3 regions of the Lactobacillus sp. ESL0225 genome follow, and region 1 is predicted to be linked to each of the others. Evidence: predicted binding sites of a transcription regulator. Region 1 holds the regulator's gene; each other region holds the start of a gene.
What was found. The regulator HrcA, encoded in region 1, represses chaperone genes, less so after heat shock. The targets are predictions, from matches to a motif close to TTAGCACTCNNNNNNNNNGAGTGCTAA.
Positions count from the first base shown of each region.

Region 2: the regulator HrcA is predicted to act here: its motif matches at 7,012-7,038, upstream of groES (co-chaperone GroES).
Region 3: the regulator HrcA is predicted to act here: its motif matches at 2,941-2,967, upstream of clpP (ATP-dependent Clp endopeptidase proteolytic subunit ClpP).

Region 1 is NZ_REHK01000007.1:329,388-339,468, forward strand. Features, by position in the region: gene recJ (single-stranded-DNA-specific exonuclease RecJ) at 1-607, opposite strand, end outside; gene lepA (translation elongation factor 4) at 731-2,569, opposite strand; gene dnaJ (molecular chaperone DnaJ) at 2,920-4,059, opposite strand; gene dnaK (molecular chaperone DnaK) at 4,138-5,976, opposite strand; gene grpE (nucleotide exchange factor GrpE) at 5,996-6,574, opposite strand; gene hrcA (heat-inducible transcriptional repressor HrcA) at 6,587-7,636, opposite strand; gene ribF (riboflavin biosynthesis protein RibF) at 7,763-8,695, opposite strand; gene truB (tRNA pseudouridine(55) synthase TruB) at 8,715-9,608, opposite strand; gene F5ESL0225_RS04690 (ribosome-binding factor A) at 9,647-10,009, opposite strand; gene infB (translation initiation factor IF-2) at 10,028-10,081, opposite strand, start outside.
Region 2 is NZ_REHK01000009.1:10,419-20,499, forward strand. Features, by position in the region: gene mutS (DNA mismatch repair protein MutS) at 1-2,078, opposite strand, end outside; gene pcp (pyroglutamyl-peptidase I) at 2,228-2,875, opposite strand; gene F5ESL0225_RS05820 (DUF979 domain-containing protein) at 2,897-3,820, opposite strand; partial or broken gene F5ESL0225_RS05825 (5-oxoproline transporter, DUF969 family subunit) at 3,821-4,482, opposite strand; gene F5ESL0225_RS08360 (hypothetical protein) at 4,701-4,847, opposite strand; gene groL (chaperonin GroEL) at 5,041-6,666, opposite strand; gene groES (co-chaperone GroES) at 6,683-6,967, opposite strand; gene F5ESL0225_RS05840 (redox-sensing transcriptional repressor Rex) at 7,153-7,785, opposite strand; gene F5ESL0225_RS05845 (ABC-F family ATP-binding cassette domain-containing protein) at 8,048-9,958, shown strand; gene F5ESL0225_RS05850 (GNAT family N-acetyltransferase) at 10,012-10,081, shown strand, end outside.
Region 3 is NZ_REHK01000006.1:172,124-182,204, forward strand. Features, by position in the region: gene rapZ (RNase adapter RapZ) at 1-304, shown strand, start outside; gene yvcK (gluconeogenesis factor YvcK family protein) at 308-1,336, shown strand; gene whiA (DNA-binding protein WhiA) at 1,344-2,279, shown strand; gene clpP (ATP-dependent Clp endopeptidase proteolytic subunit ClpP) at 2,322-2,909, opposite strand; gene F5ESL0225_RS02525 (SH3-like domain-containing protein) at 3,080-4,816, shown strand; gene F5ESL0225_RS02530 (DUF1542 domain-containing protein) at 5,522-8,914, shown strand; gene F5ESL0225_RS02535 (BspA family leucine-rich repeat surface protein) at 9,129-10,081, shown strand, end outside.

The DNA of each region.
Region 1 (10,081 bases):
CACGACAAATTGTATAAGCAACTCCCGCGCCACAATAATCATCAAACGGATATTTTTGTCCCGGATAGTTGCAGTGCACTAGGGCATAACAATCGGGTACATTTTCTTGCATTTTGTGATGATCCGTAATTATTGTATCAACACCCTTGTGCTTGGCATAAGCTACTTCTTCTACTCCAGTAATACCATTGTCAACGGTAATAATTAAATTAGTCCCATTAGCAACTATTTTCTTATATGCCGCTAAATTGGGCCCATAACCATCTTCAAAACGATTAGGAATAAAATAGTGCACATCAGCCCCTAAAATTTCCAGTGTTTCCATCATAATAGCAGTAGCTGTTATTCCATCTGCATCATAATCGCCATAAATAGTTATTTTTTCATTATCCTCAATAGCTAAATTAATACGTGCGACTGCTTTAGCCATATCATGCATTAAATTAGGATCAGCTAAATCTTCTTCGGTAGCATTTAACCAATATTCTAATTTCTCTGCTGTATTTAGATTGCGCAATGCAAACAATTTTGCAGCAATGGGTTTTAGCTGATATTTTTCAACTAATTCAGGAGCTAATTCTTTACTAGTGCGCTCTTTCCACTTTATCATTTACTTAATTATGCCTTCTCTAAAATAGTAAAATTCCAAAGTTAAATATTGCGATGCTGGAACTTAAAAATTGTCACAGTACCATATTAAATCTTTGGAATTAAAATATCTTGTTAAAATTTATTTTGAGTTTAAATCATCGTCATTCATTCTTAGAACTGCCATAAACGCATCTTGGGGAACTTCAACTTGTCCAACAGCCTTCATTCTCTTTTTACCACGTTTTTGTTTTTCAAGTAACTTTGCCCGACGATCAGGGTCACCTGTATGAATTTTCCAAGTAACATCTTTACGATACGGCTTAATTGTTGCTCGCGAAATTATTTTTGCTCCAATTGCTCCTTGAATATCAACTTCAAAGTTTTGCCTTGGAATCAGCTTCTTTAGCATTGAAGTCATTTGTCTTGCTCTATTTTGTGATTCATCGCGATGAGCAATAAAACTCAAGGCATCGATAACTTGTTTATTTAGCAAAATATCAATCTTGACTAAATCGGTTGCACGATAGCCAGTAATTTCGTAGTCTAGTGACGCGTATCCTTTAGTAGACGATTTTAAATCATCAAAGAAATCATAGATTATTTCGGCTAAAGGCATATTATAAATTACATTAACCCGGTATTTATCTAAATAATCCATTGTAACAAATTCACCGCGTTTACGTTGACAAAGTTCCATTACCGGACCTACAAAGTCATTTGGTACCATTACTTCTGCTTTAACATAAGGTTCTTGAACTTCACGATATTCTCCAGCTGAAGGCAAATCAGATGGATTGTCAATCACTTTTGTAGAGCCATCGTTCATAATTGCATGATAATCGACTGAAGGGGCTGTCATAATTAGATCTAAATTAAATTCTTGCTCTAATCTTTCTTGAACCACATCCATATGCAATAGACCTAAAAAGCCACAACGAAAACCAAATCCTAATGCAGTAGAAGTTTCTGGTTCAAATTCCAGTGCAGCATCATTTAATTGTAATTTTTGAAGTGCCTCTTTCAAATCGTCATATTTTGAGTTATCAACTGGATACATACCCGAATAAACCATTGGTGGGATTTGACGATAGCCAGGAAGTGGTTCAGCTGTCGCATTTTCGCTTGAAGTAATTGTATCTCCCACCCCAGTTTCACGAACTGACTTAATATTAGCTGTTAGATAGCCAACATCTCCAGCAATTAAAAGATCTTTTTTCACGGGATGCGGACTAGAAACACCAACCTCAGTTACTTCATACTCTTTTCCCGTGTTCATGATTTTAATATGGTCACCAGGTTTAACCATTCCATCTTCGACTCTAATTGATAAGACGACCCCACGATAGTCGTCATATTTTGAATCAAAAATCAAAGCCTTAAGTGGTGCCTCTAAATCACCATCCGGAGCAGGAATATCTTGTACAATTCTTTCTAATAAATCACCAATACCTTGCCCAGTTTTACCTGAAACTTCAGCCGCATTAGACGCATCTAATCCTAACATCTCGGTAATCTCTTCTTTTGCTTGCTCGGGATTTGCTGACGGCAAATCAATTTTATTAATGACTGGCAAAATCTCTAAATCATCATCAATGGCTAAATATGTATTGGCTAAGGTTTGTGCCTGTACACCTTGAGAAGCATCAACGACCAAAAGCGCTCCTTCACAAGCAGCTAGTGACCTTGAAACTTCATAAGAAAAATCAACATGGCCTGGTGTATCAATAAGATGAAAAATATAATCTTCACCATTTTGAGCATGATATTTAATTTCAACTGAGTTCATTTTAATTGTAATTCCTCGTTGACGCTCAAGTGGCATATCATCTAACATTTGATTCTTTAACTGCCGCTCTGAAACCGTATCGGTTAACTCCAAAATTCGATCAGCAATCGTTGATTTACCATGATCAATATGAGCAACAATTGAAAAGTTGCGAATATGTTTTTTATAATCTTCTAATTTTGTTAGATCCATAAATCATTTGCATCCTTTTGTTTTTTCTGTCATTGACCAATCAACGTTTTAATGCTGATTGATGCAATTTTTATTTCTTAATTACTTTCAGATTAATAATTATTTACTATATTATTGTGAAGACTACTTTCTTCTTTCTGTGTAAGACAATTATACCATACCCCCATATTGAAAAAATAACTGCACGTTAGACCTATGTTTCAGAATAAAGTCTTAACATTAACTTTTAAGTAATTATTACTACTAAAATCAATTAAATTAATTATCTAGCAAACATTTTTAAATGCTATGATTTTCATTGACAGTTTAGCAGAATAAAAAAACGCAATAACTAAATTGCGTTTTCTTAATTATTGCAGTTTTTCTTTTAATCTTTCAAAGAAACCTTTTTCTTGTGGGTTAATGGATCCCCCGCCAGCCTTAACAAAGTCAACCAAGGCTGCTCTTTGTTTTTCGTTAAGAGTTTTAGGAATTTGTACTTCAACTGTCGTTATCTGGTCACCACATGCATTACCACGTAAATATGGAACTCCCTCACCTCTTAATGTGAATTTTTTATTAGGCTGGGTACCAGCAGGAATTTTTAATTTTTGCTCCCCATGAACAGTTTTAACTGTAATTTCATCCCCAAGAGTAGCCTGAGCAAATGAAATTGGCACCGTTGTATAAATTGTATTCCCTTCTCGTTTAAAGTCCTTGGACTGTTTTATTCGATATGAAATATACAAATCACCATAAGGCCCACCGTTTTTACCAGCTTCCCCTTGACCTTCATAGCGTAACTGCTGACCATTGTCAATTCCGGCTGGAATATTAACTTCTATAGTGTTTTTACCATCTACAACACCATTTCCATGACACGTACCACAAGGATGTTCAATAATAATCCCTCGTCCATTACATTTGTCACAAACTGTTTGCCGTCGAATCATCCCAATCATCGATTTCTGTGTAACCGTCATATAACCTGTTCCATTACATTTGTCACAAGTAATTGGATGGGTACCCTTTTCAGCACCACTTCCCTTACATGTCCCACAAATTTCACTACGAGTATATGAAACTTGCGTTTTTTTACCAGTAATAGAATCCATGAAATCAATAGTTAGGGTATAGTCTAAATCTTCGCCGCGTGTTGGTGCAGTCGGATCTGCTCGTCGCTGTCCACTAGAAGCGCCACCAAAGAAATCGTTAAAAATATCACCAAAATCACCGAAACCACTAAAGTCACCGTAGCCTTGACCTGCACCACCAAAGCCAGCTTGGCCATTCACACCAGCTGCACCAAATTGATCGTACTGACTCTTCTTTTGTGGGTCATGAAGAACTTCATAAGCTTCATTTATTTTTTTGTATTTTTCCTCTGCACCTGGTTCATGATTGATATCAGGATGGTATTTCTTAGCTAATTTACGATAAGCAGAATTAATTTCTTTATCACTGGCATTTCGATCAACACCTAGCACACTATAATAATCTTCTTGTGCCATCTAAAAGCTCCTTACTTTCCAAAAGAAAAGAACTACTTTCATGGCAGTTCTTTTCTAATTTATTCAATTATAAACCCATTACTTGTCAGGGTCTACTTTATGAAATTCGCCATCGCTAGCTGAACCATCACCTGCATTGCCATTTTGACCATCAGCTTCAGCACCAGGTTGTCCTTGAGCTCCACCATTAGCTTGGTATAACTTAACCGCTAAGTCTTGAGCAACTTTTGATAGTGCATCTTTCTTAGTCTTCATTTCTTCCAAGTTATTGTCCTTTTGTGCCTGCTTCAATTCATCAAGCGCATCTTGAACCTTCTTAATGTCGTCTTCAGAAACTTTATCCTTAACTTCACCCAAAGTCTTTTCAGTTGAGAAAATTAATTGGTCAACTTCATTGCGTAAGTCAACTTCTTCTTTCTTCTTTTTATCTTCTTCGGCATGCTCTTCAGCTTCTTTTTGCATCTTTTGAATTTCTTCATCGGATAAACCAGATGAACTCTTAATGGTAATCTTTTGTTCTTTACCTGTACCCATATCTTTAGCCGAAACGTTTACAATTCCATTCTTATCGATATCAAAGGTTACTTGAATTTGTGGAACACCACGAGGTGCGGCAGGAATATCAGTCAGTTCAAAACGACCCAAGGTCTTATCATCAGCAGCCATTGGACGTTCACCTTGCAAAACGTGGACATCAACAGCAGGTTGATTATCAGCAGCAGTTGAAAAGATTTGACTCTTAGACGTTGGAATTGTGGTATTCTTTTCAATTAATTTAGTGAAGACACCACCCATGGTTTCAATACCAAGTGAAAGTGGAGTAACATCGAGTAAAACGACATCCTTAACATCACCTGAAATAACACCACCTTGAATAGCAGCACCTAAGGCAACAGCTTCATCAGGATTGATTGAGTGGTCAGGTTCTTTTCCAGACCACTTCTTAACTGCTTCTTGAACCGCTGGAATTCTAGTCGATCCACCATTTAAAATAACCTTATCAATATCATTAACAGTTAAGTCTGCATCTTTTAGTGCATTATCAAATGGAATCTTAGTTCGATCAACAAGATCAGCCGTTAATTCATCAAACTTAGCACGAGTCAAATCAGCTTCTAAGTGTAATGGACCGGCTTCACCAGCAGAAATAAATGGAAGTGAAATGTGAGTTGAAGATACGCCAGATAGATCTTTCTTAGCTTTTTCAGCAGCATCTTTTAATCTCTGTAGTGCCATCTTATCAGTTGATAAGTCCACACCATTTTCATCTTTAAAGCCTTTAACAAGCCAGTCAATGATCTTATTATCAAAGTCATCACCACCAAGACGTGTATCACCATTAGTGGATAATACCTGAAAGACACCATCACCTAGTTGCAAAACAGAAACATCGAAAGTTCCACCACCAAGGTCATATACTAAAACTTTTTCATCTTCAGCATCTTTATCCAAACCATAAGCAAGTGATGAAGCAGTTGGTTCGTTAATAATCCGTTTTACTTCTAAACCAGCAATTTTACCAGCATCTTTAGTAGCTTGACGTTGAGCATCATTAAAGTAAGCTGGAACCGTAATAACTGCTTCAGTAACCTTCTCACCTAAATAGTCTTCTGAAAATTTCTTAATATATTGTAAAATCATTGCAGAAATTTCTTGTGGTGTATAGGCCTTATCCCCAATTTTGACTTTATAACCAGCCTCACCAATGTGACGCTTAATTGAAGAAATAGTATTAGGATTAGTAATTGCTTGCCGTTTAGCTACTTCACCAACTTGAATTTCACCATCCTTAAAGGCAACTACTGAAGGAGTAGTTCTGTTACCTTCTGGATTAGTAATAATTTTTGGTTCCTTACCTTCAAGAACTGCAACTGCAGAGTTAGTTGTTCCAAGATCAATACCGATAACTTTTGACATTAATAAAACTTCCTTTCAATTATTGTGCAACAACAACCATTGCTGGTCTTAATGTGCGATCCTTATATAAATAACCCTTTTGTAAAACCTGAACGATATAATTCTTCTGCTCATTATTTTCAGCAGCAACCGTTTGAACTGCCTGATGTAAGTTTGGATCAAATTCTACACCTTCAGCATCGATTTCACTAATTCCATGATCTTTCATCGCCTTAATTAAGGAGTCAAGAGTCATTTGAACACCCTTTTTAAGCTGCTTTGAAGCTTCATCATCTACTTCAATTGCTAAAGCTCTTTCTAAATTATCCATTGCCGGTAAAATGTCTTTAGCTAAAGACTGAGATTCATACTTAATCAATTGTGCACGTTCATTATTATAACGATTTTGCATATTTTGCATTTCTGCTTGACTACGTAAATATTTATCTTCTAAATCTTTATTTTGTTCCTGCACCCTAGTTAACTCTGATTTGATTTTATCTTTTTCAGATTCAGATGCTTGTTGATCATCTACTTGAGCTTCAAAATCTTTCGTTTCATCCGTTGCCGGTTGATTTTCTATAAAATCTTTTTCATTAGTCTGTTTTTCTTTACTCACAGTTAACCTCCTTTATTTAAATCTGCCATAATATTCCAGTAGCTTTTTAGCTAATTCATTTCTAAAATATTCTAGTAGGCCAATCACTTGCGAATACGGCATATTATTAGGACCAAGTAAAGCAATAATACCTTTACCATATGACCCTACACTGTACTCTGCAGTAAGAAGACTATAATCCTTCAATAAATCATTAGATAATTCCGAACCTAAACTAACTCTTATGGGTGAGTGACTATCACTTGAGTTCATTACATTAGTCATTAAATTCGAAACTAAATCTTCATGACCCAGTAATTCATAGAGCGATTTCAAACTTGAAGCATCGCTTAGTGAACTGTTATTTAAAAGATTTAGCTGCCCGTCAACATACATTTGCTCACTAGTAGCCTCTTTAACCACATCTTCAACCAATTCAATTAATTCAGTGATATGATGAAGACCAAATTTTTCACTTAAATCTTGACTCAATGAACTCGGGTTTATTTCGTTTAAAGTCTTACCTACCAATTCATTGTTTAGCATTCGCACAGCTTTTTCAACTTCATCGCCACCAATATTATAGGGTAAACGATAAACTTGACTGTGAACATTCCCATCACTGGTAACCAAAATAGCCATAACTTGCCTATTCACTAATGGAACAATTCGAAAACCAGTAATAGTTAAAGAATTACTCTCTGGTCCTTCAGCAAAAGCAGTATAATTAGTCAAATCAGATAAAATTTTGGCCGCCTCTTGAACAATTTCATTAACTTGATGAAATGGCTGGCTAAATTGTAGCATAATTCTATCATATACTGATGCTGGCAAACGTAATGGCTCAACTAAATTATCTAAATAGTACCGATAGCCATCAGTTGATGGTAAACGGCCACTAGATAAATGAGTTTTTTCAATTAAGCCCTTGTCTTCTAAAAGAGCCATTTCATTACGAATAGTTGCACTGGAAACTTTAATTGGCAGTTGGTTCATTACAGTTTTTGAACCGACAGGATCATGTGTCTGTGTAAAATTATTAATAATTGTTTTTAAAATTAATTCTTGACGTTCGGTCAACATAAATATCGCCCTCACTTTTAGCACTCTTATTTGCTTTGTGCTAACAATTATTATGATACTAGTATTTAGCAGAATGTCAAGCTGAGTGCTAATTATTTTGAAATAAATTTTTGCAACAATTTTAACTTATCTGTACTGCTCAAAATAGTCTGTAATCTTTAATTTATCCTGTTTCATTTGCTCTTTTAGTTGATTTAAATTAGCAAACTTTATTTCTCCGCGTGTATACTTATACCACTTAATTATTATCTTTTGGTCATAAGCCTCTTCACTAAAACCAAATAAGTTAGATTCAATATATATTTTTTGGGCACTGTTAATTGTTACATTATAGCCTACACTAGTCATTGATTCATACCACTTACCATTAATCATTGTCCTCGTAGCATAAACGCCAACTTTAGGAATCACCTTATTCTCATCCCAAACTAAATTAGCAGTTGGAAAGCCCAACTTGTGACCATTACGCAGTCCGTGCCCAATATAACCGGACATGACATAAGGTGTGCCAAGTAAGTCTTTAACTAAGTCCATTTTTCCATTTTTAATAGCTCTTTTAATCTCTGTTGAGCCAATTTTTTGGTCATTGTATGTTTGTTCCGGAACTGTAATAATCTCAAATCTGTTTTGCGCAAATTTAGGTAAATTCTGCATATTGGCAATATTTTTAGGTCCATAGGTATAATCAAAACCAGCAACAACAGTCTCAGTATTAAGTTTAACAATAATATTATCTACAAATTCTTGAGCACTTACTTTGCTAAATTGCTCATTAAAATGCATCACCAACAAATAATCTACTCCAAGCTGCCGCATTTTATATATCTTTTCATCTAGGGTATCAATATAACTCACTACTTGGTTTTGATAGACCTCCTTAGGATGCCGATCAAATGTCATTAGCACTAAGGGTAAGCCCTTACTATTGGCAGTGTTCTTTGCGACCTTTATTAACTGCTGATGTCCACGATGAACACCATCAAAAAAGCCGAGAGCCAATACAATTTTACCCGGGACAATATTCTTTTTAACTGGATAAGATAAATGAATAATTTGCACTGTTGAACCTTCATTTCATCTAATTATTTTGCAAAAGCATTAATTCAGGACGGTACATTGTACCTCTGGCTTGATAAATCGCCTTAACTTTATTATTGTACCTTAATGCAACTTTTTTTGCATTCGTTTTCAAAGCAATTGCTGCCCCATTTTTTACCTTTAGCCATTGATTTTCGTTCAAGTCAATTGTCTGATAATCTTTGAAAAATACTTCGATTGGTTGTATTGCTTTTTCAGCTATAGCTGGATTGCTAATAATTTCATCTAGTTTAACAGCTTGACTGAGATTAAAGCCTGAGCTTGCTGTCCTTCGTAAGGTTTGCATTACTGCCGGAACACCTATATTTTCGCCTAGGTCATTGACAAGTGAACGCACATATGTGCCTTTACTACATTCAATTTCAAAATTAAAAGTTTCCTGTCCCTTTTCTAAGTCAAATTGAGGCTCATCAACCGCGTTGTATGCAAAAATTTTAACTGATCGCTTTGGTCGTTCAACCGCAATACCTTCGCGTGCATATTCATAGAGGTGCCTGCCATTTAAACGTACAGCTGAGTAAATTGGTGGAACCTGTTCTATTTTTCCAATAAACTCTTGCATCCTTGTTTGCAGAGTATCTTTACTAATTTTCGTTGTTAAACGTTTAGTTTCGAGCACTTTACCAGATGTGTCATAACTATCCGTGGCATAACCTAACAGGCCTGCACCACAATATTTTTTATTTTTTTGATGCATTAATTCAATCAATTTTGTTGCTTGTCCAATTGCAATCGGTAAAACTCCAGTTACATCAGGGTCTAAAGTTCCCGCATGGCCAATTTTTTTAATATGCAGTACTTTACGCAAATGGTAAACAACATCTGCACTCGTCATACCCTTTTCTTTATCAATTACTAATATTCCGTTAATCATTTCCCTACCTACTAAAAAAGCGCTAACCAGCGCTTTTCTTAATTATTGCGATCTGCATCTTGCTTTTTTACTTCTGCAATTAAACGATCAATCTTACTACCATATTTAACTGAATTATCCCGTTTAAAAATTAATTCTGGAACTTTATAAACAGTTAAAATTTGTCCTAAGAGATGACGCATCATTCCCTTAGCTTTTTCCAAACCAATAGCCGTTTCTTCTTCCTTTTTTGGATTTTCAGAAAGAATGCTGTAATAAACAGTAGCATAAGACAAATCATTGGTACATTCAACTGCTGTAATCGTTACATCTTTAACACGTGCATCACGAATATCTTTTCGTAAAATTTTAGTTAATTCACGCAGAATTTCGCCTTCAACACGACCAATTCTATGTTTCATACTTTGCTCCTAATCACACTATTTTTGTGGCTTAACTTCCTGTTGTTCAACTGCTTCCAGCTCATCGCCAAT
Region 2 (10,081 bases), on a different contig from region 1:
AGTGCCATCCCATCATAGGTTGCAGTACCGCGACCAATTTCATCAAATAAAACAAGGCTGCGTTTAGTTGCATGCTGTAGCGCATCATTTGCTTCAGTCATCTCAACCATAAAAGTACTTTGACCCGAAATTAAATCATCAGCAGCCCCAATACGGGTAAAGATTTGATCAAATATTGGTAATTCAGCACTTTGTGCTGGTACAAAAGAACCAACTTGCGCCATAACTGCAATTAGCGCTAACTGTCTCATGTAAGTACTTTTACCAGACATGTTAGGACCTGTTATTAGTAAAATATCAGTCTCTTGGTCCAAATTAACGTCATTAGGTATATAAGAATTATCCTTAAGAACCTTTTCAACCACAGGATGCCTTCCTGCGACTATTTTTACATCTTGCGTTTTTGAATGAAAAATTGGGCGACAATAGTTATTTTCTTCAGCAATTTGAGCAAAAGAACAAAACACATCAAGCGCAGCTAATTGACTGGCCAACTTTTGTAAGGCACTAATATACTTTTTAATTTCTTCGCGTAACTTAACAAATAAGTTATACTCCAGCTCAGTTGATTTTGTCTGCGCTTCTAAAATCAAATTTTCATGTTCCTTAAGTTCCGGTGTAATATAACGTTCAGCATTAGTTAACGTCTGCTTACGTGTATACCGATCAAGTGGTACTTTTTTCTTGTTGGAATTAGTCACTTGAATATAATAGCCAAAAACTTTATTATAACCAACTTTTAAATTTTCAATTCCTGTCTTTTGCCGTTCATTCTGCTCCATCTCCACCAGCCACTGTTTACCATTATTCATTGCATCACGATAACGGTCAAGCTGACTGTCAACACCAGATTTAATTAATCCCCCTTCTGTAGTTAAAACTGGCGGTTGCTCAACAAGAGTGGAACTTATTAATTTAGCAGTTCCCTTCAAAGGATCAATTTTTTGAGCAAATTTTTGTAAAGTTTCATTGGCAGATGCTTGCAAAGCAGTCAAAATTGCTGGTACTGCTTCTAAAGAAGTGGCAAGCTGCAATAATTCACGCGCATTAACATTACCAAAGGCGATTCGACCACTTAATCGTTCTAAATCGTATACGCCCTTTAAACTATCACTTATATTAGCTCGAGTAAAATAGCCATCAATTAGTGCTTGAACCATTGCTTGACGCTGAGCCAACTGATCAGTTGCAATGAGTGGCCTTGACAGCCACTGTTTAAGTAGACGACCACCCATTGCTGTATGAGTTTTATCAAGAACCCAAAAAAGAGAACCCATCTTTTTACCAGTTTTAGCGGAAGCCGTTATTTCCAAATTTTCACGTACTGTATGTGACATTTGTAAATATTGACTAACTTCATAGCTTTGTGCTGCTTGTAAGTGGGCTAAACTACGCTTTTGTGTCTGCAACAAATAACCTACTAATTGTTTAACTGCTGCTTTTTCTGCCAAATTAGTTAAATTTTGTTGGGCGAAAGAAATTTCGGCATGTTCTTCACTTAGAGTAACTGGTTTAGACACAGTAATGTTAGCCTGATGAAAGAATTCATTTGCTTTTTCACTTAAATGTGAATTACAAACTACTTCCTTAGTTCGAAGCGACAAAAGTTCGTTGGCAACTGCCGAAAAAGTTAATAAGTGGGTGGCAAAAATTTCTCCAGTAGACAAGTCGCTGTAGGCAAGTCCAAAGCAATTGTGACTTGAAACAACTGAAGTTAAATAATTAGATTCTTTTGCATCACTAGGATTATCATTCATTAACGTGCCAGGCGTTACTAACTGCGTAATCCCCCTTTTGACCATACCTTTAGCTTCCTTAGGATCCTCTAGTTGTTCACACAAAGCAACTTTATAACCCTTTTCTACTAGCGTATCTACATATGAATTCACAGCCACATGCGGTACACCGGCCATCGGAATTGGATTATCCGTTTTATTCGAACGATGAGTTAAAGTTAATTCTAAAATTTGAGCTCCTTTAATTGCATCATCTTCAAATAATTCATAAAAATCACCGACGCGATAAAAAAGAAAAGCATCGGGATATTGCTTCTTAATTTTATAATATTGCTCCATCATTGGAGTTGTATTTGCGTTAGCCATTTAATCCTCTTCTTTATAGTTAATTAATCTTTATTATACGCTAAAATAATAAGCCAAAAGAAAAAAGACTGCAATTAGGCAATCTTTTATGATTTATGTTCCAAAATTCAAAGCTTGAATCATAACTAGGAAATCTGTCCCTCAATACTGTTAATATCATCCTGGCCATCCCTATGAACAGTTGCTTGAATAGCAGCTGTTATTCCCTTCACATCATCAAGCAAACTAAGACTCGGTGTTTCAGGGTGATTAATCACTTGCTCAGGTAAATACGGAATATGCATGAAACCTGCTTTAAGATTAGGAAATTCTTTATCAATCATATATTGAACTTGATACATAATATGATTACAGACAAAGGTTCCAGCAGTTGTCGAAACATAGCTTGGCAACCCTGCTTTGCGAATTTCTTTAACCATTGCCTTAACAGGTAATTGAGTAAAATAGGCATTTTGACCGTCTTTATGGATGGCAGTGGCAATTGGTTGATAGCCTTTATTATCAGCAATTCGCCCATCATCAAAATTAATTGCTACTCGCTCAGGAGTTAGAGCAAAGCGCCCACCAGCTTGACCAATATTTAAGACATAATCAGGCTCTTCTTTGACAATTGCCTCACGTACTACTTGAGCACAATCGCCAAAAACAGTTGGAATTTCTAACTTAATGATTTTAGCACCAGCAATCTCATCATCTAAAAGCTTGACTGCTTCAATTGCTGGATTAATTTTATCTTCACCAAACGGATCAAAACCGGTAACTAATATTTTCATTGTTTTTCTCTTTTCTAAAAATTAAAAAGCTAAGAAATACATTAAAACGATGTGGACAACTAACATACTAATGGCAATAGGAAACTGCTGTTTAATTACTCCTAATGGATCTTGCATCTCCATTAGAGCTACTGGCAAAGTATTAAAATTGGCAGCCATTGGCGTCATTAATGTACCACAATAGCCAGCGGTCATTCCTAATGATGCAACAACAACTGGTGAACCGCCTTGTGCCACAACAAAGGGAATTCCAATACCAGCGGTAATTACTGCAAATGCTGCAAAAGCATTCCCCATAATCGCTGTAAAAACAGCCATTGCTATACAATACAAACATACACCTAATAAGTGATTACCGATAGGAAATAAACCCGAAATTGCCTTAGCAGTAATTTTACCTACACCTGAAGCAGTAAACACTACACCCAAAGTAGCAAGTAATTGTGGTAACACTCCAGCTGAGCCTACCGAACGGACCATTCTTTGTGTATCTTCATAAACCGTTTTTGGACTTGATTTAGTCAAAACCATCGCTACAATTAGTGAAACGATAGTAGCAATGCCAATGCCAACCTGTCCACCTAATTTGGTAAACTGCGCAATCACTAATGCTAAAATTGCCAATAAAATACTAGGTAAGAAAATCCAATTACCAATACGCTTAACTGTTTGATTAGCAATTTTTTCATCAAGTTCCTTAATTTTACCAACTCGAACTTGTTTAAGAAGAGACAGTAGCGCAATAATTAATAAAATTCCACCATTTATTTCATTGGGTATCCATTGACCAGCTGCAAATAAAATTGCAAATAAAAGCCAAAAAAGACCCGTTCCCCAACGTGCAGGATTAGTTTTATCACGCCAGGATTCAACTGTAGCTGCCAAAAAGAACAAACCAATTAAAATATAAAAAGCTAACAAAAGATTATTAATTAGTATATTCATTTATTTCCCCTTTTTTATTTTTTTGTCAAAAGCATGATTGTAAAGTAAGCATAAAATATAACAAATCACAGCAATCGGAATAGTAATTAATACCACAGCTGACGTGCTAATTGGATATCCTAATGATTTCATAGTACTAGAAATTAACAATACACTAGATGAAGCAACAAATAAGTTTTGTGCAAAGAAATTACCAAAATTATCACTAGCAGCAGCTCTTGCTTTAATTTGATCAACTTCTAATTCTGTCATTTCTCCATTAACTTTGCCTGCAGCTTGTGCCATTGGATTGATCAACGGAGCGATAAATTGTACCTGCCCTTGGACAGAAATCCCAAATAAACAAGCAAGTTCACGAATAGCTGTATAAATATCAAAAATTCTTCCTGGTGTTAGATTTTTCATTTTTTGAATCAGATTAACTGCGGCTGTCTTAAGACCATGGCGTTCTGATATACCAATTGTTGGTAAGGTTAAGAAAAATAATGAGACCATGCGGTTATCAATGAAACCTTTCCCCAGAATTTTCAAAAAAGAAACAAAGTCAATTCCTGATACCAATGCAGTAACTAATGCTGCAATTACAACTACGGCAACCGTATCTAGTCCTAAAGCAAAACCTATACGATCACTAGGATGCCAAGTAAACTCAAATATTCCATTATTTTTTGTCAAATTGGTTTCAGTCAACTCAGTTTATTCTGATAACAACTAAATGACTGTTTTATTAATATGGTTAAAACTCCTTCGGATTAATCAGATGACCTTTAGCAATAGCCCCATAAAACTTTCCTTTAATTTTAAAGGCATCCCCATAATTACAAATACTTGTACCGCTTTGTTTACCATAACGATTATAAATTTTTAGGGTTTTCGTTCGCTAATCATAATAAACGCCAGTCACATTTTTAGCAGTAACACAATAAGGCTTAAACAGCATAAAAATCGCAACTGCTAACTTTGGTCCTAATTGCAAACGCAAACTAGAAGCTACGCCAAAACCATTTATCCATTTTCCTTTTATCATTATAAATGTATGTCAATTTCACTTCCTTGAACCTACACAATCTGTTTTGATCACATTGAATCGCTTTACCTAGACAAGTTGTACGGTCGAATTAGAGCATAGGATAACTGATGTCAAAGGTAAAAAATAATTAGCTAATAACAAAAAGGAACTGTTCCGACCAACAGTTCCTTTCTAAATATCGGTTATAAAATTACATCATGCCTGGTGCACCAGCAGCAGCATTTGGATCAACTTCTGGCTTATCTTCAGGTATTTCTGCTACAACTGCTTCAGTTGTTAATAATAAAGCAGCAATTGAAGCAGCATTTTGCAAAGCAGTACGAGTTACCTTAGTTGGGTCAATGATTCCAGATTCAACCATATTCTCCCAGTTGCCATCGGCTGCATTGTAGCCAATTTCTAATTCTTGACTCTCAAGTTTATTCAAAATAACTGAGCCATCTTCACCGGCATTTTCAGCAATTTGACGAACTGGAGCAGTCAATGCCCGCAAAACAATGTTAATTCCAGTTTGTTCATCAACACTGTCACCCTTCAAATCCTTAACAGCACTCTTAACATCTACTAAAGCAGTACCACCACCGGCAACATAGCCTTCATCTACAGCTGCCCGAGTTGAATTTAACGCATCTTCAATCCGGTAGCGACGCTCTTTTAATTCAGTTTCAGTAGCAGCACCAACATGAATAACAGCTACACCACCAGTTAATTTAGCTAAACGTTCTTGCAACTTTTGTTTATCAAAGTCAGAAGTAGTCTCAGCGATTTGTTTTCTAATAGAATCTTCACGATCCTTAATAGCATCTTCTGAACCAGCACCATCAACAATAGTGGTTGAGTCCTTAGTAATTGTGATACGCCGTGCTTGGCCTAATTGATCAAGTGTAGTATCTTTTAATTCAAGACCAAGGTCTTCAGTAATCACTGTACCACCTGTTAAAGCCGCAATATCTTGCAATTGTTCTTTACGACGATCACCAAAGCCTGGTGCCTTAACAGCAACGACATTGAAAGTACCACGAATCTTATTCAAGACCAAAGTTGGTAAAGCTTCACCTGAAACATCATCAGCGATAATTAATAAAGACTTACCTTGTTGTACAATTTCTTGTAATAGTGGCAAAACATCTTGAATATTCGAAATCTTTTTGTCAGTAATTAAAATGTATGGGTTGTCTAAATCAGCTTCCATCTTATCATTGTCAGTAACCATGTATTGTGACAAGTAACCACGGTCAAATTGCATTCCTTCGACCACAGAAAGCTCAGTTTCAATACCACGTGAATCTTCAATGGTAATAACTCCGTCATTGCCTACTTTTTCCATTGCATCAGCAATCAAATCACCAACTTCTTTTGAAGCGGATGAAACAGCAGCAACTTGAGCAATTTGCTCTTTAGAAGAAACTGTATGACTAATTTTATGTAATTCATCAACAACAGCTTTCGTAGCCTTTTCAATTCCGCGACGAACACCAACTGGATTAGCACCAGCAGTAACATTCTTCATCCCTTCGCGAATAATAGCTTGCGTTAAAACAACAGCAGTTGTGGTTCCATCACCAGCAATATCATTAGTCTTTTGAGCAGCTTCAGCAACAAGCTTAGCACCCATATTTTCATAATGATCTTTTAATTCAATTGCTTTAGCAATGGTCACACCATCATTAGTAATATCAGGATTACCATAAGATTGTTCTAAAACAACGTTTCTTCCTTTAGGACCAATTGTTGCCTTAACTGTATCAGCTAATTTATCGACACCCTTTAATAGAGAACGTCTTGCATCTTCAGAAAATTTAATATCTTTTGCCATTTTTCTTACTCCTTAATTACTTAACAACTGCCAAAATATCTTTTTCATGAAGGACTAAGTATTTTTCACCTTCGTAATTAACGTCAGTGCCTGAGTACTTATCGTAGAGCACAATATCACCCTCTGCAACAGTCATTGGAATTTTACTACCATTTTCAGCATAGCTGCCTGCACCTACAGCAACAACTTCACCTTCAGTTGGCTTTTGTTTAGCATTAGAAGCAAGGACGATTCCGCCTACAGTTTTTTCTTCTTCTTCTTTAACTTTTACGATCACGCGATCACCTATTGGTTGTAACACGTTTGTCCCTCCTAAATTCAATTTAATATCTTTAATTTTAGTCATTAGCACTCAAATTAGCTAAGTGCTAACTTATAATTATGATAATAACCCCTTTTTGTTTAAAATGCAAGAAAAAATTAGCACTTTTTCAATTAAAGTGCTAATTTGTTTTAATCACTAAGTCTACCTAATATTTATGCGGGCTACTTCTTATCACTTTCTAAAAAATAAATTAATGTTTGCAATTCAGTAGCTAAATCAACATTTTGTATTCGTATTCCGCTCGGAGCTGAGAGTCTGATCGGCGTAAAGTTCATAATTCCTTTAATACCTGCTTCAACCATTTCATCTGCTGTTTTTTGAGCTGTATTAGAAGGAACTGTTAAAATCGCAATTGTTATCTGTTGGTCACTCAGTTGCTTTTTAAGCTCACTCATATCATATACAGGAACGCCGCTTAAAATTTTGCCTGTTATTTTTTGATCTATATCAAAAGCACAAGAAATTCGAATATTATTACTTCGCTTAAAATTATAATTAAGCAAAGCATGTCCCAAATTACCAACTCCTACCAAAGCCACATTGGTTAAAGTATCTTGATTCAATATTTTTTTAAAAAAAGTCAGTAAGCTTTTTACATCATATCCATACCCACGCTTACCTAATGCACCAAAGTACGAAAAATCGCGCCTAATTGATGCACTATCAACTTGAACAGCTTCAGATAATTCAGTTGAGGAAACTTTCTCTTTGCCAGCTTCATTCAAGATGATTAAGTATCGATAATAAAGCGGCAGTCTTTTTGCTGTCGCCGTGGGAATTTTTATTTTTTCCATTTATTACAAAGCCTCCAACTTAATTATGCTAGCAAATTTCATTTGTGAATTACTCATCAATTATTTATTATTTTACCTATAAACTAGTGTTAGTTGCAAATATTTTTCACAATCTTTTAGATTTTAACACAACAAACACTACTTATCTAATTATTTTCAATGCCTCAAAAATCAACTATTAATTTATCTTGCTATATTTTGAAACAGACCATAGTCACTTTTAACTCGCTTCATATGCTAAAATAGTTTTTAGGTGAAAAATATGATAATTGCACAAGGACACGATTTAGAAAAACAATTTGGAGCTACTACACTATTTAAAAATGTCAATTTTTCAATCAATTCAAATGCAAGAATTGGCTTAGTGGGCTCAAATGGGGTAGGTAAAACTACTCTTTTAAAAATTATGACAGGTGAAGAAGAAGCTACACACGGTGAGTTTATTGTTAATAAAGCAATTGAAGTGGGCTACATCGCTCAAGAAAAAGCTTTAAATGAAAATAAAACCATTTGGGACGAATTACTCGGTGTTTTCTCTTCTTTAATCGAAATGAATAAACAAATGCAAGTAATGCAACAAAAAATAGCTGAACATCCTCAAGATAGTCAACTTTTAAAAAAATATGATCAATTACAATTTGATTTTGAGCAAAAAGGTGGCTACAGCTATCAAGCTGATATTAAAAGTATTTTACATGGCTTTAATTTCCCAGAAGAAACTTGGTCTAAAACTATCAGCAACCTATCTGGTGGAGAAAAGACCCGCTTAGCCTTAGTCAAACTACTTTTACATAAGCCCCCCCTACTTCTACTTGATGAGCCAACTAACTATTTAGATTTAAATACGTTAGATTGGCTAGAAGCATTCCTTAAAGGTTACAATGGAGCAATTTTAGTAGTTTCACATGATCAGTACTTCTTAGACCATTTGGCCAACCAAATCTTTGAATTACAATTTGGCCAATTAACAGCCTTCAAAGGTAATTACTCCGATTACGTAAAACAGCGTCAATTAAGGGATTGTCAGCAAGAAGAGGCTTACGAAAAGCAGCAAGAAAAAATTAAAAAAGATGAAGAATTTATCCAAAAAAATCTTGTTCGCGCCACAACTACTAAAAGAGCCCAAAGTAGACGTAAACAACTCGAAAAAATCGAGCGCATTACTCCACCAAAGCATAAAAACAAGGTCAAAATTAATTTCAAAAGTGATCGTCCCTCTGGTAAAGAGGTGTTAATCTTGCATGATTTATCAATTGGTTACCCTAATAAGGTCATGGTTAATAATATTAATCTGCAAGTTAATAAAGGCGATCGCATTGCTGTTATTGGACCTAATGGCATAGGTAAATCTACTTTACTAAAAACTATTATGAAGAAATTGCGACCTAAGACGGGTTCCATTAAATACGGAGCATCGCTTGATATTGGTTATTATGATCAGGAATTACAATTGCTGGATTCTAGTAAAACTGTGCTGGATACTATTTGGGATTGCCACCAAACTATGCCTGAACGTGATATCCGTGCTGTTTTGGCTAGTTTTTTGTTTACAGCAAAAGATATTGATAAAACGGTCGGACAACTTTCTGGTGGACAAAAAGCAAGATTAACGCTAACCGTTTTGTCCTTAGAACATAGTAATTTCTTATTGATGGATGAGCCAACTAATCATTTAGATTTGGAAGCCAAAGAAGTGCTTGAGCAAGCTTTACAAAAGTTCGATGGTACCTTACTATTTGTCTCACACGACCGCTACTTTATTAATCAATTAGCCAATAAGATTGTTGAAGTTAATCCTCAACAGGCAACAGTCTATGAAGGAGATTACACTTATTATTTAGATAAAAAAAATAAGCAACTTAACACCACCAAAATTGTGCCTAAGCTAGACAATGAAGACGCACAAAAAGCCACTAAATTATCTTACCAGGAGCAAAAAGTAAAAGACTCACAAAAGCGTAAACTACAGCGACAGGTTGAAGAAATTGAAGTTGAAATTGATAATTTAGAAAGACAACAGAAAACAATTCAGAGCGAAATGGCTGATCCGCTAATTGCAACTGACTTTAGCAAACTTGGACCTTTACAAGAAGACTTAGCAGCAATTCAAACTGAACTAACTAAAACGAATGAGAAATGGGAAAAGATCATGATTGAGCTTGAAAATTTTTAAAGTTAATAATAAATTTAATTTAATATTAACTTTAACATTAGAAAGGAGCGTCAATGGAGTATCAAGTAACTAAAAATATAAGTTTAGCAGCATTAAAATCTTTATATGAAAGTGTCGGTTGGA
Region 3 (10,081 bases), on a different contig from region 1:
TTTGCCGAATCCTTTTTATTTGCCTGAACTTAGACCATTTACGGGTCTTGATAGACGAGTTTTTGATTATGTAATGAATAAAGAAGAAACGCAAGTTTTTTATCATAAACTGCTTAACCTAATTGAGTGTACCTTACCAAGTTACATTAAGGAAGGTAAGGCTAAGCTGACAATTGCTATTGGCTGTACTGGTGGTCAACATCGTAGTGTTGCAATTGCTAAGCAACTGGCTCATGATTTAGCCAATAATTATACAGTTGATCTTACCCATCGTGAAATTAGTCGTTATATTAGAAAAAGGTAAAGTATGAAGTATGAAGATGCAAAAGTAGTTCGGATAACTAAAAGTAGACGACCACAAGTTGTGGTGATTGGTGGTGGCACCGGCCTACCCGTGGTTTTAAATGCTTTAAAAGATCAAAATGCCGAAATTACCGCTATTGTTACCGTATCTGATGATGGCGGTTCATCAGGCTCAATTCGTAATTTTATTAATGTTGTTCCACCAGGTGATATTCGGAATGTTTTAGTTTCTTTGAGTGAAATATCGCAAGAAGAAAAGGATATTTTTCAATATCGCTTTGATTCATCTGATTCTTTCTTTTCTGGTCATGCAATTGGTAATTTAATTATTGCCGCTTTAAACGAAATGCATGGTAATATTTTTGATGCCGTTCAATCCCTTTCCAGAATGATGCGGGTTGATGGTCATGTTTTTCCAGCTTCTAATGAACCGTTAACTTTAAATGCAGAATTTATTGATGGCACAATTCAAGCTGGTGAAAAAGAAATTACTAATCAAGATAAGAGAATTAAACGAGTGTGGGTAACTAATACTAATTTGGCGGCCGAACCTGAGGCAGTGCCACCTGTACTGGATGCTATTATGCAGGCTGATGCAGTAGTATTAGGACCGGGTAGTTTATTCACTTCGATTTTACCTAATTTAATGATCCCTAACTTGGGCGAAGCAGTGCGTCAAACTGAAGCTGAAGTTATTTATATATGCAATATTATGACTCAGCTAGGTGAAACAGACCATTTTTCTGATTGCGAGCATGTTTCAGTAATTAATAAGCACTTAGGAGGGCATTATATTAACACTACCTTGGTTAATGGGGCCAAAATTGATATGTCTAAATTTAATCCTAAAGATTATGATGCGTATATTGAACCAGTTAAAAACGATTTTGCTGGTTTACGTGCGCAAGGTAGCCGCGTAATTACTGATGATTTTATTGATCAACGTAGTGGGTTAGTTTTTCATGATGGACAAAAAGTAGCTAAGGAGATTATTAATTTGGCTTTTGCTGCAATGTCTCGTAGAAAGGAATAGTTAAATAATGGCAAGCTATGCAAGCAAGGTGAAGAAAGAATTAACTTCATTAACAATTCATCCAGAACATGCTAAGGCGGAGCTGGCTGCTTTTTTACGTATGAATGGTGTTTTGAATTTTCATGATCACCGGTATAGTCTTGATATTACTACTGAAAATCCAGCAATTGCCCGCCGAATTTTTTCCTTGATAAAAACGGCTTATAAAGTAGAACCACTTTTGATTGTTTCACGTAAAATGAAATTGAAAAAAAATAATCAATACTTAGTTCGTTTGCAAAATCATGTTCATGAAATTCTAACTAATCTAGAAATCTTAGCTGCTGATTTAGGGATAATTACGCGAGTTCCTCCCCGAATTACCTCTTCCCGTGAAGGTGCTATGTCTTATTTACGGGGGGCTTTTTTGGCTAGTGGTAGTGTGAATAATCCTGAAACTAGTAGATATCATTTAGAAATTTATTCAGCTTATGAGGATCATAATAATGACTTGTTGGAATTAATGAATCACTATTTTCATCTTAATGCTAAGACGACTAAACGGCGGCGTGGTTTTATTGTTTACTTAAAAGAAGCAGAGAAAATTGGCGATTTTTTGCATATCGTTGGGGCTTTTAACGCAATGTTATCGTTTGAAGATTTACGTATTATGCGGGATATGCGTAATTCAGTTAATCGGTTAGTTAATTGTGATACGGCTAACTTAAAAAAGACAGCTACTGCGGCGGCTAAGCAAGTCGAAGACATTGAATTAATTGAACGTAAAATTGGTTTAGAAAATATTCCAGAAAAATTACAGACGATTGCCCGGCTTAGGTTAGCTAATCCGGAATTGTCTTTAAAGGAGCTAGCCCAGCAAATACCAGATGGACCAATTTCTAAATCAGGTGCCAATCACCGCTTAAAAAAATTGCATGATTTGGCGCAAAGTCTGCAAGATTAGTAATAAAAAAAGCTCCCAGTAAAAGGGGAGCTTTTTTTATTACTAATCTTGTTTTTGATTGACCATAATTTCGTCAATTAGGCCATAATCTTTAGCTTCTTCAGCTGTTAGATAATTATCACGTTCAGTATCTTTTTGAATTTTCTCAAGTGGTTGCCCAGTAGTTTCATGTAAAATCTTGTTAATCTTCTCGCGACTCTTCAAAATTTCATTGGCTGCAATTTGAATATCAGTTTGCTGTCCTTGAGCTCCACCTAAAGGTTGATGAATCAAGACTGTTGAATTTGGCAAAGCAAACCGCTTTCCCTTAGCTCCACTGGTTAAAAGGATGGAGGCCATTGAAGCAGCCATACCAATTGCAATAGTGGAAACATCAGATTTAATGAAATTCATGGTGTCCATAATTGCCAAGCCGGAGGTGATTACACCACCAGGAGAATTAATATAAAGAGAAATGTCTTTAGTATTGTCTTGGGCGTCAAGAAACAATAATTGTGCGATTATTGTATTAGCCATGTCGTCATTAATTTCACCGCTAAGCATAATAATGCGGTCCTTTAATAAGCGTGAATAGATGTCATAAGCACGTTCACCACGTGCAGTTTGTTCGATAACTGTAGGTACTAGCATCTTTTCTACCTCCTAGTTTAAATTAAAAATATTAGCACTCTAAATAGTACAGTGCTAATTAAATCACTTACATTAAGTGCTGTCAATGAAAGTGTATCAAATTTGTATTCTCTGTAATGTTATTTTTATATTATAATATAAAGTGAATTTAAAATTTTGGAGGAACTATTTTGAAGCTTTTTAAAAAATTAGCTGCGATTACACTATTATTGTCAAATTTTGCTGTTTCAAGTCAATTAGCAACTGTTTCAGTTCTAGCGGCAGATGCAAGTGATTCGCAAGCACAAAGGCAAGATCAAGAGCAAGATGATGCTAGTAAGTCAGTTGATGATACTAAATCTGATAGTGATGATTCAAACAGTCGAGACAGGGATAAGACTGATAGCTCTGACAAGGATAAGACTGATGATAATCAGTCAGCAGTCCAAAGAAAAACTAAACCTAAGCAAACGATTACAGGTTTTTCAATGATGACTAAAGTTGCCGGTACTAAGAATTATGCGGTATGGCAAGATGTAGTTGATGGTAAAGTTAGCAAAAAAATCGCTGATGGAATTAACTATCGTTATAGCCATATTCAATCAGATCAATTAATTGAAACTAAGAAAAATCGCTACTGGCGTATATATGTAAACGGTCGTGAAGTAGGCTATGTTAATGAAAAATTCTTTGCCCGTAATCAAATTGCCGTACCCAAGACTGTAAGTCTGGTACGTAATGAGTATTATAGCTTTTTCCCTAAAGATGCAATCTCATACGTAACTAACGGCATGGGTACAGTAATCGATAATGAACAAGTTCAGGTTTCAAGAGATAGTATTGATTGCGCTACTCCTAAAACTTATAAAGTTAAATATACTTACGGTGATACTTCTGCGACCGTAAAAGTTACCGTCAGAAAGAGTACTACAGAAGGTATTGCTGACGCTGAAGTAGTCAATTCTTTTCCGGCCCAGGAAGGGACTAATGACTATAAAACTTGGAAAACACATTATGGTTCTTCTGTTAACTACATCAGCCCTAATGAATATAGCCCCGAAAATGATTCGCGCGAATTAACTAGTGGCGACTTAACACTTAGAACGCGCTTTTATCAACCTGTTTTGTTAAGTGTTAAAGATCCAAGTGATGATAATATTAACCGTGTAGGGCATATTCCAGAAGGATTAACTGTTTCACAAGGTTGGGCTTATACTAGTCTTTTAAGTCATACAAACTTAAATAATGGCCATATTGTTGGTTATGACTTAAATAATTTAAAGAGTCCTTATAATGCGCAACACTTACTTGATATGTCCCAAAAAGCTTTTAACAATTATGTCAAACATATTAAGGTTAGTCCATATATTCCAATTGGGCATGGTCAAGCCATGGGGGCTAGTGATAAATATATTTATGTTTTAAATAATATAAATACGATTCGTGATGGACGACCTGATTCAGAAGAATTAATTCAAATACGTAAAAGTGACTTACAAATCAATAAAATTTGGACAATTAAAACCTGGGTTGGTGATCAAACTAATCCGCGTTATTTCCAAAATGGAGTAATGATGTCTGATTATGAGATGTACACCGTTTACCGTGATACTAAAAATAATTGCTATGAATTTTGGCAATTAACACGCAGTGGTGATAATTGGTATCCTAAATTAGTGGGTAAGACTAGTGGTAGTTTTGTTAATAACAATGCCCCCTGCCAAGGCCTTACTTATGATCCTAAACACAAAAATTTCTATTTAGCTTTTAATGATTTAATTTTTAAACTCGGTCGTGATGGTACTTTAAAGCAAACTTACTCATTCGATACTGGACGCGAAATTGAGGGAATGTCAGTTAGTGGGAATAAATTATATGTTAATCTGGCTCAACGAGCAGAATTATTAGAAAGTATGGCTATTAAGTAAGTAGTCGAAACAAAAAAAGAGCTAAAAAGCTCTTTTTTTTGTTTCTAAAATTTAAGCTTGCTAAAAATAAAAAATTATTAAAAGGTTAATCTATTTAATAATAAATGTTATTAAAACTTAAAAAAATCCAATAATTGACATAAATAATTAATTATTATATCAATTTATATTCTGAAAGCGTATACTGGAATCTTTGGTATATAAGCAAATTTAAGCGCTTGATTATTATTTAAAAATAACATTTGATATGTATATTTGTACCCTTTTATATTGCTAATTAAATTTGATTTTATATAAACTTCAACTACTTGGCTGATAGAGCTAACATAAACATAGTAATTTTATATTCAGTTTTTGATGTATAGATATAATTGCACAGTTGTCTGTATATTCATTAACTATTTATAACAAATTATCACCAATGAAAAGTGTTTGCTGTGAGCAACTGCTTTAACAGTAAAGTAAGCGCTAAGCATTAATTTGGTTACTTCTTTGTATGATAATTGGCTCTAATAATAGTGGCAGTTGAAAGGGATAGATTTTTAATTATACATGTGTATAAGATGACTAATCTAACATAAATAGTCACATTGGTAATGGTAAATTACACACGCAATGAAGATAACAGAATTTTTACAATTTAATTAATGCTTGCTACTTAAGTTACTGTTAATAACTTGCTTAGGTTTGTGAGGTTTAGAAATAATGAGTAAAAATAGTTTTTATAAAAAAATGATAATTTCTGTAGCTGGTGCTGCACTATTATCCGTTGGAGTTACTGAAAGCACTACTGCTACTAATAATGTTAGCGCTGCTACAGTAAAATCAGCTAAGAAAGTTGTTGCAAAAACCAAGGTTGTTGGTGCAACTTCTGCTGTTTACAAAAAAGCTGGTAAAAAAGTAGTTAAGACTAAGCAGACTATTAGTGCTGGTAAGAAAGTTAAGACTTATGGTAAAAAGACCATTGCTGGTGTGGCATATTACAGTATTGGTAAAGACCAATATGTTAAGGCTGCTAACCTTGATGGTAAAACCCGTCAGCTTGCTAAGAGTGTAGCTTTGTATGCTAGAAGCGGTAAAGTAATTAAAAATAGCAAGTTACGTAAAGGGCAAAGCGTTAAAGTTTATGGTACTGCTGTAACTATTAAGGGTAAAAAGTATTACTCAACTGGTAAGGGTTATGTTGCGGTAAAGGCTTTGGCTAAGAAAGTTGCCGAAGAAGTTCCAAACAACAAGACGAACATGCCAGCAACAGATACTAATAAACCAGCTGATAACAATAAACCAGCTGAAAATACTAATAACCCAAGCTCTAACAACACAAATACAAATAATTCTGGTTCAAGTTCGAATACTGGTACAGGCAATACTAATAATCCAGTTGATACCATGAAAGATGCTAAAGCAGTTGCAACTAAGGCCATTGATGATGCAGCAACAGCAACTAAGACCAGAATCGATAAGAATGCTAGTTTAACTGATGCACAAAAAGCAGCAGCTAATAAAGCGGTTGATGCTGTAGCTAGTCAAGCTAAGGCTGCAATTAACAATGCCAAGACAATTGAAGAAATTGCTAAAGCTCAAAAAGATGGTGTTGCTAATGTTAATGCTAAAGATACAACTAAGCCAGGTGACTCCTTAGAAGATCAAAAATTAATGGCCGTTGGTGTCTTAGAAGATGCCGCAAATGAAGCTAGATTAAAAATTGTTTCATCCAATTTATCTGCAGCCGACAAGGCTAAGGCAATTGATGCAGTGAATAAGGTCCTAAGTGAAGGTAAGACTGCGATTGAACAAGGTAATACAGTTGATGAAGTCTTACAAATGAAGGCGCAGACTGTAGCTAAAATCAAGCAACAAGTTCCAGCAGATACCTTGAAAGAAGCTAAAGCTGCAGCAGCTAGTGTTTTAGATGATGCCGCAAACGAAGCTAGAGTACAGATTACTTCTTCTAGTCTATCAAAAGATGATAAGGCTAAAGCAATTGATGCAGTGAACAAGGCCTTAAGTGAAGGTAAAGTTGCTGTTGAACAAGGTAATACAGTTGATGAAGTCTTACAAATTAAGACTAAGGCTGTAAATGAAATCAGAAAACAAGTTCCAGCAGATACCTTGAAAGAAGCTAAAACTGCTGCAGCTAGTGTCTTAGATGATGCCGCAAATGAAGCTAGATTAAAAATTACCTCTTCCAGTCTATCAAAAGATGATAAGGCTAAAGCAATTGATGCAGTGAACAAGGCCTTAAGTGAAGGTAAAGTTGCTGTTGAACAAGGTAATACAGTTGAAGAAGTTTTACAAATAAAGGCGCAGACTGTAGCTAAAATCAAGCAACAAGTTCCAGCAGATACCTTGAAAGCAGCTAAAGCATCAGCAGCTAGTGTCTTAGAAGATGCAGCAAATGAAGCTAGAGCGCAGATTATGGCTTCTAAATTATCTGATACTGACAAGTCCGAGGCAATTAACGCAGTAAACAAGGCCTTAAGTGAAGGTAAAGTTGCAATTAAGCAAGGGGAAACAGTTGAAGAAGTCTTACAGATGAAGGCTAAGGCTGTAAGTGAAATCAGAAAACAAGTTCCAGCAGATACCTTGAAAGAAGCTAAAGCTGCAGCAGTTAACGTTTTAGAAGATGCCGCAAATGAAGCTAGAGCACAGATTATGACTTCTAAATTATCTGATACTGACAAGTCCAAGGCAATCGATGCAGTAAACAAGGCCTTAAGTGAAGGTAAGACTGCGATTGAACAAGGTAATACAGTTGAAGAAGTTTTACAAATAAAGGCGCAGACTGTAGCTAAAATCAAGCAACAAGTTCCAGTGGATCCGTTAAATAATACTAGAAATGCAGCGATTAATGCAATTGAAGATGCAGCAATAGCAGCTAATGCGCAAATTGATAATAGTACTTTGCCAAGTGCAGACAAAACTAAGGCAAAAACACATATTTCTAATGCTGTAACAGCTGCTAAAAAAATAATTAATGATGAACAAACTAAATCAGCTGATATTGTGAAAATTACTAATTCATGGATTAGCACTATTAAACAGTTTGTACCAACCGATACTTTAAAAGATGCTAAACTATTAGCTGCTAAAGCGATTGATGATGTTGTTAAGGAAGCTAAAAATAATATTAGTAAGAGTATCTTATCAAATGAAGACAAAGCCAAAATGCAAGCTCATGTTGATAATATTGCAACAGATGCTAAAAAGGCAATTAATGATGCTACTAGTCTAGAAATGATTGCAAAAACGCAAAGCGATTGGACTAATAACATTAATACCGCTGCTCCTAAAAACATAAAATGGCAAGGATTAGACTTAACTTTAATCAATGGTGTCTTGAAAATAAAAGGTAGTACTACAACTATTAAAGATCCTGCAACAATATTATCTGCTTTGAACACAGCAAATATTGATCCAGATGAAGTTACCAGCATTTCAATTGAAGGAAATTTGAAGTTATCTGGTAAAGTTGATGAATTATTTAGTAGTTTACATAAATTACAAAAAATTGATGGTTTATCATTATTAGATATCAGTGAAGCTACTAGTATACAATCAATGTTTTATGGTTGTAAGGATTTAAAGGAATTAGATCTAAGTAGCTTTAATACTAACAAAGTTACTGATATGCATAGTATGTTTAAGAAATGTTTCAATTTAAGTAAGATAACATTTGGAAAAGATTTCAGTACGAAATTAGTTACTGATATGCATGGAATGTTTGGCGACTGCAGTGTATTGACAGGATTAGACCTAAATGGTTTTGATACCTCTAATGTCACAGATATGCGAGAAATGTTTGCAGGTGATAAGCAGTTAACTAAGTTAGATTTGAGTAAGTTTAATACTGATAAAGTTACTGATATGTATGATATGTTTTATTGCTGCTCTGGTTTAACAGATTTAGATTTAAGTAATTTTAATATAAGTTTATCTACTAATACTGAAGATTTATTTAATGGTGATATAGCTTTAAGTAATATTAAAATTTCAGGCAAATTATTAGATTTATTGAGAAATTTAATAAAAGATAATGGCTTAGATGTAAACAAATTACATTTAGAGGTATTACCAATCATGTCAAGTAATAAATAATAGTACTTTATATATTAATTTTTATTGATAAGAAGCGACAAGCTATTAAGGCTTATCGCTTTTTTTGTTACAAAGTTTACTAAATTAAAAATAATATATTTGTATATATTTTGTATACATACTTGCATATTTAATAGATGTTATGTATACTTTGTTAAATAATTATCCCAACTATAGTGCCTTGAGTTATATTATTTAAAAAGAGATATTTCATATGTATGTAAACAAAAAATTATTTAAAGCAAAGTTATTATTTATTAGTATATACGTATTTGTCTTGTTCATGATTGGCTTTGATGTCATTAAAGCAGATACCCAGAATATTAGTGCAACTGACCAAGCAGCAGCTACATCTTATCAGATCCAATCCAGTGAAGATAATGGTAATAATGAAGAAATTAATTATTTTGAATCAAACCAAGATCAAGGCACAAGTGATGTATCTAGACAAGAGTCTAGTCAAATTGCTACAGAATTGCAAACTGATCCGCCTATTCCTAGGCTAGCCCTAGCACCGATTCAATGGGGAAATTCACAGTTAGCTTTTGATCAAACTACGGGTGTAGTGACAATTAACGGGGGACTAGTTAATAATCCATTACCAATTTCTCGAGTACTCCAACAAGAGCGAAATAATATCAAAAGTATAAAAATTACGGCTCCTTTAACAATCACTGGATCGGCAAGTTATCTGTTTGCCTCATTGCCGAATTTGACTACAATTGAAGGGCTAAATCTGGTAGATACTACGGCAATTACTGATATGTCAGATATGTTTAATAACTGCCGTAATTTGACAAGCTTAAAGATCCAATCCTTTAATACGGCCCAGGTTACTAATATGGGTGGTATGTTTAATGGGTGTGAAAGTCTTGCTAAATTAGATTTGGCATCCTTTAATACGGCCCAAGTTAAGAATATGAGATGGATGTTTCATAATTGCTATAGTTTGAAGCAGCTCGACTTAAGCTATTTTGACACTTCAAATACTGAAACAATGGAAATTATGTTTAATTCTTGTAAAAGTTTAACTAAGCTGGATTTGAGCAACTTCAATACTGCTAAAGTAACTAGTATGATGGCAATGTTTGATAATTGTGCCAGTTTAGTAGAATTAAATATTCGAAATTTCAATACTAAACAAGTTACGGACAAATCTTGGATGTT